One region of the Streptomyces sp. NPDC048436 genome, then DNA from elsewhere that is predicted to be linked to it. Evidence: riboswitches for the same ligand, from Rfam matches in the RefSeq annotation. Region 1 holds a riboswitch; each other region holds the start of a gene.
What was found. A riboswitch is a leader RNA that binds a small molecule or an ion and turns the genes downstream of it on or off. The one in region 1 is predicted to bind S-adenosylmethionine.
Positions count from the first base shown of each region.

Region 2: it holds a riboswitch for S-adenosylmethionine, as region 1 does, so the genes downstream of both, ACGFX9_RS02080 (aminotransferase class V-fold PLP-dependent enzyme) here and ACGFX9_RS22870 (putative leader peptide) in region 1, are expected to answer to the same signal.
Region 3: it holds a riboswitch for S-adenosylmethionine, as region 1 does, so the genes downstream of both, thrC (threonine synthase) here and ACGFX9_RS22870 (putative leader peptide) in region 1, are expected to answer to the same signal.

Region 1 is NZ_JBICXP010000006.1:326,484-331,706, forward strand. Features, by position in the region: gene ACGFX9_RS22860 (beta-L-arabinofuranosidase domain-containing protein) at 1-940, shown strand, start outside; gene ACGFX9_RS22865 (glutathione S-transferase C-terminal domain-containing protein) at 879-1,613, opposite strand; SAM riboswitch class IV at 2,093-2,205, shown strand; gene ACGFX9_RS22870 (putative leader peptide) at 2,244-2,414, shown strand; gene ACGFX9_RS22875 (LLM class flavin-dependent oxidoreductase) at 2,527-3,774, shown strand; gene ACGFX9_RS22880 (NtaA/DmoA family FMN-dependent monooxygenase) at 3,794-5,223, shown strand, end outside.
Region 2 is NZ_JBICXP010000001.1:438,859-444,081, reverse strand. Features, by position in the region: gene ACGFX9_RS02095 (Rieske 2Fe-2S domain-containing protein) at 1-540, shown strand, start outside; gene ACGFX9_RS02090 (cytochrome bc complex cytochrome b subunit) at 537-2,168, shown strand; gene trpD (anthranilate phosphoribosyltransferase) at 2,314-3,378, shown strand; SAM riboswitch class IV at 3,464-3,580, shown strand; gene ACGFX9_RS02080 (aminotransferase class V-fold PLP-dependent enzyme) at 3,763-5,181, shown strand; gene ACGFX9_RS02075 (glycerate kinase) at 5,133-5,223, opposite strand, start outside.
Region 3 is NZ_JBICXP010000017.1:140,298-145,520, reverse strand. Features, by position in the region: gene ACGFX9_RS36975 (MoaD/ThiS family protein) at 53-328, opposite strand; gene thrC (threonine synthase) at 425-1,735, opposite strand; SAM riboswitch class I at 1,753-1,887, opposite strand; gene ACGFX9_RS36965 (glucosyl-3-phosphoglycerate synthase) at 2,051-2,995, shown strand; gene ACGFX9_RS36960 (trehalose-6-phosphate synthase) at 3,074-4,468, shown strand; gene otsB (trehalose-phosphatase) at 4,500-5,223, opposite strand, start outside.

The DNA of each region.
Region 1 (5,223 bases):
CAAGGCCGACGCGGAGAAGCCCCTCGTCACGTACTTCATCGGCCTGCTCCCCGGCCATGTGCGCGACTACACGCCCAAGGCGGGGACGACGTGCTGCGAGGGCACGGGCATGGAGAGCGCCACCAAATACCAGGACTCCGTCTACTTCAAGGAGGCCGACGGCTCCGCCCTCTACGTCAACCTCTACAGCCCCTCCACGCTGACCTGGTCCGAGAAGAACCTCATGGTCACGCAGACGACCGACTACCCGAGGGAGCAGGGGAGCACGCTCACCGTCCGGGGCGCCACCACGGCGTTCGACCTGCGGCTCCGCGTGCCCGCCTGGGCGAAGGACGGGTTCACCGTGACCGTCAACGGCAAGAAGGCGACGGGTGATCCGGCCCCCGGACGCTACTTCTCCGTCTCCCGGACCTGGCGCGACGGAGACACCGTCCGGATCTCCGTCCCCTTCCGCCTGCGCGTCGAGAAGACCCCCGACAAGCCGGAGATCCAGTCCCTGTTCTACGGTCCCGTCCATCTCGTGGCCCGCGACAGCTCAAGGAACTACCTCCGCCTGAGCCTCTACCGCAACGCGGCGCTCTCGGGCGACCTGCTGCCCACCCTCACCCCGGTCGCGGGCAAGCCGCTGCACTACACGCTCGACGGCACCGCCCTCGCCCCGTTCTTCGAGGGCACGGAGGACCCGACACACGCCTACTTCCAGCGGGCCGAGTCCCGGGTGGTCTTCGGCACGACCGATGCGGGCGTCGCCAACCCGGCCAGGACCGACGGCACGACCCTCCTCGACGACATCTGGTCGGCCGCCCCCTTCCGGAACAAGGGCGCGCTGGTTCAGCGCGTCCAGAGCGTGGTCGACGCCTGGGTGGCCGACGGGCGGCTCAGCGGGGCGGACGGCGTGAAGGTGGTGGCCACGGCGAGACGGGCTTCGTACGTGCCGTAGGTGGGTGGTTGGCGCGGAAGGCCGGGTGGTCGTGCAGGCGCTCGACGTAGGCGCGTACGTGGGTACGGGAGCGGGCCGCGGCAGCCGCTTGCCGGGGGAGGTGGACGAGCGTGGCCCACAAGTCCACGTCCGCCGCGGTGAGTTGGGCGCCCACGATGTAGGGGCGGGTGGCCAGACGGCGGTCGAGTTCGCCCAGGACCGGCTCGGGCGCCTGGAAGAGGCGGGCGGCGAGGCGCTCGTGCACGGCGTCGATCTGCGCCGCCAGGGCGCACGGGCGCAGGACGAGCAGCGGGTCGCCGCCGTGCGCGGCCAGGCGGCAGGCTAGGTCGCGCAGGATGTCGGGGGTGTGGTTGCTGACGACGTGTCCGCTCCACCGGTCGCAGAGGGCGGGGACGGCAGGCGTGCCGTCGAAGTGGTGCTCGGTGGCCTCGTAATAGCGGTGCAGGGAGTCCAGCGCCATGGGGGCGTCCGGGGCCAGGACCGTGGTGGAGACCGAGTCCCTGAGCTCGAGCAGGTCGAGGGTGATCGAGACGCGCAAGGAGCTCGGACATCCCGCCGAGAGGTACAGATGGTAGCGGTGAGGCGCCGGGTAGAAGCCGCCCGCGAGGTCGGCGCCGATGCGGCTGCGGATCGGGGGGCGGGAACGGTGCGGCGTCGACGTGGTCTCGGGCATGGCTCTCCAGACAACAGGTGAGGGGCGCCGACCGCTTCGGGCCGGCGCTCTCGGCTGACGCTTCCGGTGGGTGGAGGTCAGACCGCTGGAGCCGTGGCGCTGCACACGCGCAGCAGGTCGATGTGCAGACGCCGGGTGAGGACGCGGGGGCGCGGTCGGGGCGTGGACAGGGAAGGGCGCCGAGTGCCGTTCCTCCCACCGACCGCCCTGGACATGTCCACCAGCCCTGCGTCGAGGCCCGTTGCGTCAGAGCCGCGCTACCGTCCCGGGAAGTGTGGGTCCGGGCGCCCGGCGCCGTCAAGAAGGCCCGCGCCGACCGTCCTGAAACTCCTCGCGTCCATGCGGAACAGAAGACGTGGCGCGGCGGTTGACGCTGAGAAGGGCAGCTGACGGCACCGTACGGCGATGTGAGAACGCCCATGATCCTTGTGGTCGCCGGGCATTGCGCACCGCTGTGACCTCGCGTAACGTCCCGAACAGGTGACGAGTGTCAGCGTCAAGCCCTGGCTTGCTGACCGGCAACCCTCCGACGCGGTGGGGTGCTCCAGGTGAAGACCAGGCGGTGCCCATCCGGGTTCCGCAAGCGCGATACCGGCGAGGCATCGAGCCCGCCGGGCCGGAAGGGCGGAGGTGACCGACGTGCCGCTCTTCCCGCATGCGCCGGTCGCCCCTCATATGTCGCTCCTGCCGTCCCCGTCCGCCCTGCGCGTCATGGTGATCGCCCCGAGCCGCCGCGTGCATCTGTACTCCCGGCCGCACATCGACCTGCAGCGCGTGGCCGGCGCGCTCTGTCGCCCCTGACCTGTCACTCCGCCGCCGGGCCCTCCATGTCGAGGGGCCGGTGTCCTCGTACGGTCAGCCGGTCGATCAGGAAGGCGCACCTTTCGTGTCGTCATCATCTTCGTTGCCCCCTTTGTCTCCATTGTCCCCCTCTTCTTCTCCGGACTCCGCTTCCTCCGGCGCGCTGCACCTCGCCGTCGCCCTCGACGGCGCGGGCTGGCACCCCGCCGCCTGGCGCGAACCGGTGTCCCGCCCAAGGGAGTTGCTCACGGCCCGCTACTGGGCCGATCTGGTCACCGAGGCCGAACGCGGTCTGCTCGACTTCGTGACCATCGAGGACGCGCTCGGCCTGCAAGCCGCGCCTTTCGCCGAACCCGACGCACGCACCGACGAGATACGCGGACGGCTCGACGCCGTTCTCATCGCCGCCCGCATCGCCCCGCTGACCAGCCACATCGGCCTGGTGCCGACCGTGGTGACCACCCACACGGAGCCCTTCCACGCATCCAAGGCGATCGCCACGCTCGACTACGTCAGCAACGGCCGCGCGGGCCTGCGGGTACAGGTGTCACCGCGCCGCAACGAGGCCGCGCACTTCGGCCGCCGGACGCTTCCCGCCTTCCGCATCGAGGACCTGGAGCGCCCGGCCATACGGGAGTTGCTCCTCGACCTCTTCGACGAGGCCGCCGACTACGTCGAGGTGGTGCGCCGCCTCTGGGACAGCTGGGAGGACGACGCCGAGATACGGGACGTCGCCACCGGCCGCTTCGTCGACCGCGACAAGCTGCACTACATCGACTTCGAGGGCAAGCACTTCAGCGTCAAGGGCCCCTCCATCACACCCCGGCCGCCGCAGGGCCAGCCCCTCGTCAGCGCCCTCGCCCACGAGACCGTGACCGACGCCCCGTTCCGGCTCCTCGGCCGCTCCGCCGACATCGGATACGTCACCCCGCACGACGCCGGGCAGGCACGCGCCATCGTCACGGCCGTCCGCGCGGAACAGGACAGGGCCGGGCGCTCCGACGAGCCCCTGCACCTCTTCGGTGACCTGGTGGTGTTCCTGGACGACGACCCGGCCGCCGCCGCGGCCCGCCGCGAGCGCCTGGACGCCCTCGCAGGCCACCCGTACACCAGCGACGCGAAGGTGTTCACGGGGACACCCGCTCAACTCGCCGACGAACTCCAGGAGTTGGCAAGGGAGGGGCTTTCCGGGTTCCGGCTGCGTCCCGCGGTCCTCGGCCACGACCTCCCGGCGATCACCCGCGGTCTGGTGCCCGAGCTCCAGCGCCGGGGCGTCTTCCGCCGCGCGTACGAAGCCGACACCCTGCGCGGACTGCTGGGCCTCGCCCGCCCCGCGAACCGCTACGCCGCCACCGCCTGAGCCGGAAGGGAACCCAGTCATGAGCAAGTCACCCGACAAGCCGCTCAAGCAGATCCACCTCGCGGCGCACTTCCCCGGCGTCAACAACACCACCGTGTGGAGCGACCCCGACGCCGGAAGCCACATCGAGTTCAGCTCCTTCGCGCACTTCGCGCGGACCGCCGAACGCGCCAAGTTCGACTTCCTCTTCCTCGCCGAAGGGCTGCGACTGCGCGAACAGGGCGGCCAGATATACGACTTGGACGTCGTCGGACGGCCCGACACCTTCACCGTCCTCAGCGCGCTCGCCGCCGTCACCGAGCACCTCGGCCTGACCGGCACCATCAACTCCACCTTCAACGAGCCCTACGAGGTGGCCCGCCAGTTCGCCAGCCTCGACCACCTCTCGGGCGGGCGCGCCGCATGGAACGTCGTGACCTCCTGGGACGCCTTCACCGGCGAGAACTTCCGCCGCGGCGGATTCCTCCCGCAGGAGGAGCGGTACTCAAGGGCGAAGGAGTTCCTGCGTACGGCGGGCGAGCTGTTCGACTCCTGGCGCGGGGACGAGATCGTCGCCGACCAGGAGACCGGCACCTTCCTGCGCGACGCCCAGGCAGGAGCCTTCGTCCACCAGGGGCAACACTTCGACATCCAGGGCCAGTTCAACGTCCCGCGCAGCCCCCAGGGGCGCCCGGTCATCTTCCAGGCGGGTGACTCCGAGGAGGGCCGTGAGTTCGCGGCCGAAGGCGCTGACGCCATCTTCAGCCGGTACAGCACGCTCAAGGAAGGCCAGGAGTTCTACACGGACGTCAAGGGGCGCCTGGCCCGCCACGGCCGCACCCACGACCAGCTCCTGATCCTGCCCGCCGCGACCTTCGTACTCGGAGACACCGACGCCGAGGCGGAGGAGCTCTCCCGCGAGGTGCGGCGCCTCCAGGTCAGCGGCGCCACGGCGATCAAGCACCTGGAGTTCGTCTGGAACCGCGACCTCTCCGCGTACGACCCCGAAGGCCCGCTCCCCGACATCGATCCGGACGTCGGCGAGCACACCATCGCCCGCGGTCGTGCCCAGGTGCGGATGTACCGCGACCCGCTGGCCACCGCACGGGAGTGGCGGGAGCTCGCGGAGGCGAACAAGTGGTCCATCCGTGACCTCGTCATCGAGACCGGCAATCGCCAGTCCTTCGTCGGCTCCCCGGCCACCGTCGCCGAGACGATCAACTCCTTCGTCCAGGCCGACGCATCCGACGGGTTCATCCTCGTACCGCACATCACCCCCGGCGGCCTCGACGGCTTCGCCGACACCGTGGTCCCACTGCTCCAGGAGCGCGGCGTCTTCCGCACGGAGTACGAGGGCACCACCCTGCGCGACCACCTCGGCCTCGCCCACCCCGACGCCCGCCCCGACGCCGATGCCGGGGGCCCGCCCGCGCCCGAACCCGTCCTCGTCCCCGCGTCCGCCGACCACTG
Region 2 (5,223 bases), on a different contig from region 1:
CTGGTGCCGCTCTCCGGCGTCGTCCTCCTGCGTGACCTCGGTCCGCTGCCCGAGGACAAGCTCCGGCACACGCTCTGGGGCAAGGGCAAGCTGCTCGTGAACATGAACACGAACGAGCCGCTGCGCCCCTCGGACGTCCAGGTCGGTTCGCTGACCTTCGCCAAGCCCGAGGGCCTGGAGGAGCACGACCACGACTTCCAGAAGGAGATCGCCAAGGCGGCCCTGATGATCGTCCGGATCCAGCCGGACAACATCAAGGACAAGCGCGAACTCGAGTGGTCGCACGACGGCGTCGTCGCGTACTCCAAGATCTGCACCCACGTGGGCTGCCCGATCTCCCTGTACGAGCAGCAGACGCACCACGTCCTCTGCCCGTGCCACCAGTCCACCTTCGACCTCTCCGACGGTGCCCGAGTGATCTTCGGCCCGGCCGGTCACGCACTGCCGCAGCTGCGCATCGGCGTGAACGACGAGGGCTACCTCGAGGCGCTCGGCGACTTCGAAGAGCCCGTCGGTCCTGCTTTCTGGGAGCGCGGATGAGCACTACGACGACCGATACGCGTAAGAAGGAGGCGCCCGCCGGTGAGCGGGTCGCCGACTGGGCCGACGGCCGCCTGGGGATCTACTCCCTGGCCAAGGCCAACATGCGCAAGATCTTCCCGGACCACTGGTCCTTCATGCTCGGTGAGATCTGCCTCTACAGCTTCATCATCATCATCCTCACGGGTGTGTACCTGACCCTGTTCTTCCACCCCTCGATGAACGAGGTGGAGTACAGCGGCAGTTACATCCCGCTGCAGGGCCAGCTGATGTCCGAGGCGTTCAACTCGACCATGCACATCAGCTTCGATGTGCGCGGTGGTCTGCTGATCCGGCAGATCCACCACTGGGCGGCGCTGATCTTCCTCGCCGGCATGTTCGTGCACATGATGCGCGTCTTCTTCACGGGTGCGTTCCGCAAGCCGCGTGAGGTCAACTGGCTGTTCGGCTTCCTGCTGTTCGTCCTCGGCATGTTCACCGGTTTCACCGGTTACTCGCTCCCGGACGACCTGCTCTCCGGCACCGGTGTCCGCTTCATGCAGGGCGCGATCCTGTCCGTGCCCGTCGTGGGTACGTACCTCTCGATGTTCCTGTTCGGCGGAGAGTTCCCCGGCGGCGACTTCGTGGCCCGGTTCTACTCGGTGCACATCCTGCTGCTGCCGGGCATCATGCTCGGCCTGGTGGTGGCGCACCTGATCCTGGTCTTCTACCACAAGCACACGCAGTTCGCGGGCCCCGGCAAGACGAACAAGAACGTCGTCGGCATGCCGTTGCTCCCGGTCTACATGGCCAAGGCCGGAGGCTTCTTCTTCCTGGTCTTCGGTGTCATCGCGGTGGTCTCGGCGATCGCCACGATCAACCCGATCTGGGCGATCGGCCCCTACCGTCCGGACCAGGTCTCCACCGGAGCCCAGCCCGACTGGTACATGGGCTTCTCCGAAGGCCTGATCCGTGTCATGCCGGGCTGGGAGATCAACGCCTGGGGTCACACGCTCGTCCTGGGTGTGTTCGTCCCGCTGATCATCTTCCCGCTGGTCCTGGTCGCGATCGCGGTCTACCCGTTCATCGAGTCCTGGGTCACCGGGGACAAGCGCGAGCACCACATCCTGGACCGCCCGCGCAACGTCCCGACCCGGACGGCGTTCGGTGTCGCGTGGATCACCTGGTACATGGTGCTGCTCATCGGTGGTGGAAACGACCTCTGGGCCACGCACTTCCACCTGTCGATCAACGCGATCACCTGGTTCGTGCGCATCGCCTTCTTCGTCGCGCCGGTCATCGCCTTCGTCATCACCAAGCGGATCTGTCTGGGTCTGCAGCGGCGTGACAGGGACAAGGTGCTGCACGGACGCGAGTCCGGCATCATCAAGCGCCTGCCGCACGGTGAGTTCATCGAGGTCCACGAGCCGCTCGACCAGGGGCAGCTGCACACGCTCACCGCGCACGAGCAGTACGCGCCGGTCGAGATCGGTCCGTCGGTCGACGAGAACGGTGTCGAGCGCAAGGTGTCCGGCTCGCAGAAGCTCAGGGCCAAGCTCTCCAAGGGCTACTACGGGGAGGACAACCAGATCCCCAAGCCCACCACCGAGGAGTACAAGGAGATCACCAGCGGCCACGGCCACCACTGATCCCCTGAAGCTCTGACTCAAGGTCGCCACGGCGAGAGCCCCGTCCATGCGTTCCACTGCATGGACGGGGCTCTTTGCCGCTCTCCGCGCTGGATAAGGTGGTCCCATCCCTACGCCACGAACGCTGACGAACCCAGGAGCGGCCATGAACGCTGTGACCACCGCAGGAGGCAACACCGCGGCGGCCCGTTCCTGGCCCGGTGTGCTGAACGGCCTGCTGGACGGCAACGACCAGAGCGCCGACGACACCGCCTGGGCGATGGACCGCATCATGCGGGGCGAGGCCACCGACGCGCAGATCGCGGGCTTCGTCGTGGCGCTGCGGGCCAAGGGCGAGACCGTGGAGGAGATCTCCGGTCTCGTACGCACCATGTACGAACACGCCAACGTGATCGAGGTGCCGGGGGCGACGGTCGACATCGTCGGCACCGGTGGTGACGGCGCCAAGACCGTCAACATCTCCACGATGTCCGCGATCGTCATCGCCGGAGCGGGCGCGAAGGTCGTCAAGCACGGCAACCGCGCCGCCTCATCGGCCAGCGGCGCCTCCGACGTCCTCGAAAAGCTCGGCGTGAACCTGGAGCTCACCCCGCGGCGGGTCGTCGAGGTCGCGGAGGAGGCGGGGATCACCTTCTGTTTCGCGGTGAAGTTCCACCCCGCGCTGCGGCACGCGGGGACCGCGCGCAGCCAGTTGGGGATCCGGACCGTCTTCAACCTCCTCGGTCCGCTCACCAACCCGGCCCGGGTGCGGGCCCAGGCCGTCGGGGTCGCCGACGCGCGGATGGCGCCCATCGTGGCCGGGGTCTTCGCCGAGCGCGGGCACTCGTCCCTGGTCTTCCGCGGTGACGACGGCCTGGACGAGCTGACGACCACGGCCACCTCCCGGGTCTGGGTCGTACGGGACGGCACCGTGCGCGAGGAGTCCTTCGACCCGCGGGACGCCGGCATCGACCTGGTCCCCGTGGAGGCGCTGCGCGGCGCCGACGCCTCGTACAACGCGGAGGTGGCGCGCCGCCTCCTGGACGGCGAGAAGGGCCCGGTACGGGACGCCGTGCTGCTCAACTCCGCGGCGGCCCTCGTGGCCCTGACGCCGGGCGAGGGGAGCCTGACCGAGCAGATCCGCGGGGGCATCGCCCGGGCGGCCGAATCGATCGACTCGGGGGCCGCGAAGCAGGCCCTGGAGCGGTGGGTGGCGGCCAGCAACCGCTGAGAGCGACCCGAGTGTGACGCGAGGCGCAGTCCGGATTCTGGACTGCGCCTTGCGCGTCGAAGATCGTATGGCAGGATGCTGCACAGGTCATGAGTGACAGCGATTAGGCCCCGGCTCGCTGTCCGGCAACCCTCCGTCCGTGGCGGGGTGCCCCGGGTGAAGACCAGGCCGTACGCAGCAAGGCGTATGGCAAGCGCGGACCCCTGCGCACTCGATGAGTGTCGTACCCCTGGGGTCCTGGTCCTCAAGGGAGCAGTCTCGTGAGCAAGCGAATGCGATAGGGCTTCCCGGCCCCTTTTCCGCAACCCTCTTTTCTCTTCGTCACTGCGGCGCCGCACGGGCGCTCTCGCAGTGAACTCGCCTGCCTTCCCACGGGAGTTCGCCATGTCCGCACGCTCTGTCGCCACCACCGAAGCCTCCGCCTCCGCCTCCGCCTCCGCCTCCGCCGAGTCCGCCGACCCCTGCTGCGCGGCCCCGCTGCCGGTGCTCGGCCGTGACGTCACCGTGCCGCTCGTCACCGGCGGCGAGGTGACCTACGCCGCGCTCGACTACGCGGCGAGCGCCCCGGCGCTGCAGCGGGTCTGGGACGACGTGGCCGCTTACGCGCCCTACTACGGCAGCGTGCACCGCGGCGCCGGGTACCTCTCGCAGCTCTCCACCGACCTCTTCGAGAACAGCCGCGTCGCCGTCGCCGAGTTCCTCGGCTGCCGCGAGGACGACCAGGTCGTCTTCACCCGTTCGACCACCGACTCGCTGAACCTGCTCGCCGCCGCGCTGCCCGCCGACTGCCAGGTCTTCGTCTTCGAGACCGAGCACCACGCCTCGCTGCTTCCCTGGCGCGACGCCCGCGTGACGTACCTGAACGCCCCGCGCACCGCCGAGCAGGCCGTCGCCACCCTGGAGCGCGCCCTCGCCGACCGCGACCCCTACGGGCCCGCCCTGGTCTGCGTGACCGGCGCCTCGAACGTCACCGGTGAGCTGTGGCCGGTCAAGGAGCTCGCCGCCGCCGCGCACGCGCACGGCGCCCGCATCGTCCTGGACGCCGCGCAGCTCGCGCCGCACCACCCGGTCTCCATCAGCGAGCTCGACGTCGACTGGGTGGCCTTCTCGGGCCACAAGCTGTACGCGCCCTTCGGCTCGGGCGTCCTCGCGGGCCGCTCCGACTGGCTGCGGGCAGCCGAGCCCTACCTCGCGGGCGGCGGTGCCTCGCGGAAGGTCGCGCGGCGCACGGACGGCGGCGTGGACGTCGAGTGGCACGACACCGCGGCGCGGCACGAGGCCGGTTCGCCGAACGTCATCGGCGTGTACTCGATCGCCTCCGCCTGCAAGGCGCTGACCGAGGCGGGCTTCGACGAGCTCGTCGCCCGCGAGCGCCACCTCATCGCGAAGGTCCGCGAGGGCCTCGCCGATGTGCCCGCGGTGAGGGTGCTCTCGCTCTTCGGTGACGACGCGCCGCGCGTGGGCGTCATCTCCTTCGTCGTCGACGGCTGGAACAGCTCGCACTTCGCCGCCGCGCTCTCCGCCGAGTACGGCATCGGCGTACGCGACGGCCTCTTCTGCGCCCACCCGCTGGTGCGCACCCTGCTCGGCAGCGACCCGCAGACCCAGGGCGAGTGCGGCGCGCCCGAGGCGGCGCCCGGCGAGAAGTCCCTGAACGCGATCCGCGTCAGCTTCGGCGCGGGCACCCCCGATGAGCACGTGGAGCGTTTCGTGCGCGCCGTCAAGGAGCTCGTGGCGGACGGCGCGCGGTGGAACTACCGTACGGAGGACGGGCGTTGCGTGCCGGACACCAACGCCGCCTGAGCCTTGGTCCGTCCCTTCAGACGTGACCCCAGAAGGATCATC
Region 3 (5,223 bases), on a different contig from region 1:
CTTCTCTCGCGGAGGGGGCAATCAGGATTACGCAGGGTGTTTGTGCAAAGGGTCAGCCGCCGGCGACGGCGGGAATGATCGAGACGCCGGCGCCGTCCGGCGTCGCCGTCTCAAGGCCCTGTTCAAAGCGGACGTCGTCGTCGTTCACGTAGACGTTCACGAAGCGCCGCAGCTTGCCCTGGTCGTCCAGGACACGGGCCGCGATGCCCGCGTGCTTGGCCTCCAGATCGGCGATGACCTCGGAGAGGGTGCCCCCCTCGGCGGCGACCTCGGCCTTACCGCCGGTGTAGGTGCGAAGAATGGTGGGGATACGGACGTTGACGCTCATGGGGTTCACCTCTTGATGCGGGGAGGAAGCGCCCCTGCAAGGGGCGCGGGGAACTGCGCGACCAGCCACGACGGCCCCGCAGTCAAGCGAACAAGCTCAGCCTGCGAGCCCGGCGGCGCGGAACGCGTCAAGGCTAGGGCGAATCGTGGCGGTGGCCTGCGAAGTCTCAGCGACAGCGTCAAGCGTCTTGAGGCCGTCACCCGTGTTCAGCACCACCGTGGTGAGGGAGGGGTCGATGAGCCCCGCCTCAAGCAGCTTCTTCGTGACGCCGACCGTCACACCACCGGCGGTCTCCGCGAAGATCCCCTCGGTCCGGGCGAGCAGCTTGATCGCGTCGACGACCTGCTCGTCGTTCACGTCCTCCACGGCCCCGCCCGTACGGCGCGCGATGTCCAGGACGTACGGCCCGTCGGCGGGGTTGCCGATGGCCAGCGACTTGGCGATGGTGTTGGGCTTCTGGGGGCGTACGACGTCGTGCCCGGCCTTGAAGGCGGTCGACACCGGGGAGCAGCCCTCGGCCTGCGCACCGAAGATCTTGTAGGGCTTGTCCTCGACGAGGCCGAGCGCGATGAGCTCCTTCAAGCCCTTGTCGATCTTCGTGAGCTGCGAGCCCGAGGCGATCGGGATGACCAGCTGGTCGGGAAGGACCCACCCCAGCTGCTCGCAGATCTCGTACGCGAGGGTCTTGGAACCCTCGCCGTAGTAGGGCCGCAGGTTCACGTTGACGAAGCCCCAGCCCTCGCCCAGCGGGTCGCCGATGAGCTCGGAGCAGAAGCGGTTCACGTCGTCGTAGTTGCCCTCGATGCCGACGAGTTCGCCGCCGTAGACCGCGGCCATGACGACCTTGCCCTGCTCCAGGTCGTGCGGGATGAACACACAGGAGCGGAAGCCGGCGCGGGCCGCGGCGGCGCCGACGGCGCCGGCGAGGTTGCCGGTGGAGGAGCAGGACAGGGTGGTGAAGCCGAAGGCGCGCGCGGCCTCGATGGCCTGCGCGACGACGCGGTCCTTGAAGGAGTGCGTCGGGTTGCCGGAGTCGTCCTTGACGAACAACTTGCCCTGCTCGACGCCGAGTTCACGCGCGAGGTTGTCGGCCTTGACGAGCTTGGTCCAGCCGGGGTTGATGTTCGGCTTGGACGCCACGTCCGCCGGGACGGGCAGCAGCGGCGCGTAACGCCAGATGTTGTCGGGGCCCGACTCGATCTGCTTGCGGAGTGCCTCGGGGTCACCGGTCGGCAGGTTGTACGCGACTTCGAGCGGGCCGAAACAGGCCTGGCAGGCGAAGATCGGGCCGAGGGCGTAAAGCTCGCCGCACTCACGGCACGAGAGGCCGGACGCGGGGCCGAGGTCCACGGAGTCCGTGGTGGTGGAGGGGGTGGTGTTGTTCGTTTCTACAGTCTGCGCAGCCATGGAGGCGAGGCCCTTTCTCCTCATCTTCCCCGCGGCGCATTTCGCCGCGAGACGGAATTGGCACCTTCCCCGTCGAGACCTCGCGTGCGCGGTCGACGGGATGGTTGCCGGGGCTTCAACGGGCCGTATCCCTCTGCCCCTCTGGATGAGCGGTATGGCGCCGGGTCTGGACCCGGGCATTTGTTACGCGATGACCCCCGACATGCGATGGTCATCCGCGTTGTTCAAGACTGTAACCGACGGCCTGGACCCTTGAGATAGTCGTCCGAACCGCGAGATGGATCACATGCAGGCCACACACAGGAGGAGCCACCCGTGCTGGAAGAGGCCGAGCGCTGGCTGACCAGGCGTTCCTGGTCCGTTGCCGACCGTCCGCTCAGCGCACTCGTCGCAGCCAAACGAGCGTCCGGAGCCTCGGTGAGTGTCGTACTGCCCGCGCTCGACGAGGAGGAGACGGTCGGCGGGATAGTCGCCGAGATCCGCCGTGAGCTGGTCGAGAAGGCCGCCCTCGTCGACGAGCTCGTGGTGATCGACTCCGGCTCGAAGGACCGTACGGCCGAGGTCGCCCGTGAGGCGGGCGCGCGGGTCGTGCACCGGGACGAGATCCTGCCGCGCATCCCGGCCGTGCCCGGCAAGGGCGAGGTGCTGTGGCGCTCACTCCTGGTGACCGGCGGTGACATAGTCGCGTTCGTCGACGCGGACCTGAGGGAGTTCTCGGCGGACTTCGTCACGGGCATCGTGGGCCCCCTCCTGACCGAGCCCGACGTGCAGTTCGTGAAGGCGATGTACGACCGCCCCCTGGCCGGAACAGCAGGTCAGGGCGGCCGGGTCACCGAGCTGATGGCGCGCCCGCTGCTCAACATGCACTGGCCCCAGCTGGCGGGCTTCGTCCAGCCCCTCGGCGGTGAGTACGCGGCACGCAGGTCCCTCCTGGAGCGGCTGCCGTTCCCCGTCGGTTACGGGGTGGAGCTGGGTCTGCTCGTCGACGCGCTGCACACGGTGGGCCTGGACGCGCTGGCGCAGGTCGATGTCGGTGTGCGCAAGCACCGGCATCAGGACGGGCAGGCGCTCGGCAGGATGGCGGCGGCGATCTACCGGACGGCGCAGCTGCGGCTGGCGCGCGGCCATCTCGTACGCCCCGAGTTGACCCAGTTCGAACGGGGCGAGCGGGGGTTCGAGCCGCGGACCCATCCGGTGGACACGGAGGAGAGGCCGCCGATGGCCGACATCGCGGAGTACGCGGCCCGCCGCGTGGCGTGACAGTCCCCTGCGGGGCCGCCTTCCGGCGGGCTGCGGCCATACGTTTGAGGGCTTCCGGTACGGGCTAAGTTTCGGCATATGGTCTCCGAGCACGCTGCCAAGGTTCTCGTCGCGTCCAACCGCGGCCCCGTCACGTACGCCCTTGAGGAGAACGGGGAGCTGACGGCGAAACGGGGAGGCGGCGGGCTCGTATCGGGCCTGAGCGCGATCGGCGGCTCCGACGGGGACGACGCGGCCCTGTGGGTCTGCGCGGCCCTGGGGGACGGTGACCGCGAGGCGGTGCGGCGGGGCGTCGGTGAACCCGGCGTACGGATGCTCGACATCGACCCGCGGGTGCACGCGGACGCGTACAACGGGATCGCGAACTCGGTGCTGTGGTTCGTCCACCACATGCTCTACCAGACGCCGCTCGAACCGGCCTTCGATGCGGAGTTCCGCGCACAGTGGGCGTCGTACGAGACCTACAACCGGGCCTTCGCCGAGGCGCTCGCGGAGAGCGCGGCGGGCGGCGCGGCGGTCCTGGTGCAGGACTATCACCTGGCGCTGGTGCCGGGCATGCTGCGGGAGCTCCGCCCCGACCTGCGCATCGGCCATTTCTCGCACACGCCGTGGGCGCCGGTGGACTACTTCCGGATGCTGCCGGACGACATCGCGGAGCAGCTGCTGCGGGGCATCCTCGGGGCCGACCGCGCGGCGTTCCTGACGGGCCGGTGGGCGGACGCGTTCACGGACTGCTGCGTCGCCGTCCTCGGTGGTACGTCGGGGACGCGGATCGGGGTGCACGGGCTCGGGGCTGACGCGGATTTCCTGCGGGAGCGGTCGCGGCGGGACGACGTGGAGGACCGGCTCGTCGCGCTGCGGGAGCAGGTGGGTGTCGGCCGGAAGGTGATTGTCCGGGTGGACCGGACGGAGCTCTCGAAGAACATCGTGCGCGGACTCCTGTCCTACCGGCAGCTCCTTGAGGACCACCCCGAGTGGCACGAGCGGGTGGTGCACGTGGCGTTCGCCTATCCGTCACGGCAGGACCTCGCGGTGTACCGGGACTACACGGCTGAGGTGCAGAGGGTCGCCGACGAGATCAACTCCCGCTTCGGCGTTGAGGGGTGGACGCCGGTGGTACTGCACGTGAAGGACGACTTCGCCCGCTCCCTCGCGGCGTACCGCCTGGCGGACGTGGCTCTGGTGAACCCGATCCGGGACGGCATGAACCTCGTCGCGAAGGAGGTGCCGGTCGTCTCGGACGAGGGGTGCGTGCTGGTGCTTTCCCGGGAGGCGGGGGCGTACGAGGAGTTGGGCGAGGACTCGCTTGTCGTGAACCCGTATGACGTGACGGGCACGACGGCGGCGTTGCACGCGGCTTTGACGATGCCGACCGGGGAGCGTTCCGAACGCACGAAACGCCTCGCGGCGGCGGCTACTGCTCTCCCCCCGGCCCAGTGGTTCCTGGACCAGCTGCGGGCGCTGGGGGACTGATCACCGGCTGCACCGAAGCCTTGCGAATCCCTCACCCAAGCCGCGCAGCGATCGCTCCCAGGAGTTCCACCACGCCCTGCGGCCCGTCCACCACCAGGTCGGCCCTCTCGGCCAACTCCACGACCTCCGCGCTGCCGCTGCACACGAGGAGGCCCCGCACCTGGTCCGAGCGGAGCTTCTCGACTGCGGCGAAGGCGGGCAGGTCGCCCAGGTCGTCGCCGGCGTACAGGACGGTTTCGGCGCCCACTTCGCGTACGTAGTCGGCGAGGGCCACGCCCTTGTCCATGCCGGGCGGGCGCAACTCAAGGACCAGGCGGCCCGGTTCGACGATCAGGCCGTGGCGGGATGCCAGCTCGGCGAGGGGTTCGCGCAGTGCGTCGAAGGCGGCCTGCGGGTCGCGCGCGCGGCGGGTGTGGACCGCGACCGCGCGGCCCTTCTCCTCGATCCACGTGCCGCGCCAGGCGCCGATCGCGTCCAGGAAGCCGGGCAGTTCGGCGCGCACGGCCGCCACGCCCGGGTGCGGCTCGGCCGCGTGCACGGTGGAGGAGACGGCGTCCCAGCGCTCGGCGCCGTAGTGACCGAGGACGACGAGGTGTTCGAGGCCGGGAACGCCGGCGAGGCCGCCGTAGCGCACCGCGACACCCGCCGGGCGGCCGGTGACCACGGCGACGGAGCACACCTTCGGCGCGAGCGCGGCGAGGGCGGGGACGGCGTCGGGGTGGGCGCGGGCCTGCTCGGGGTCGGGGACGATCACG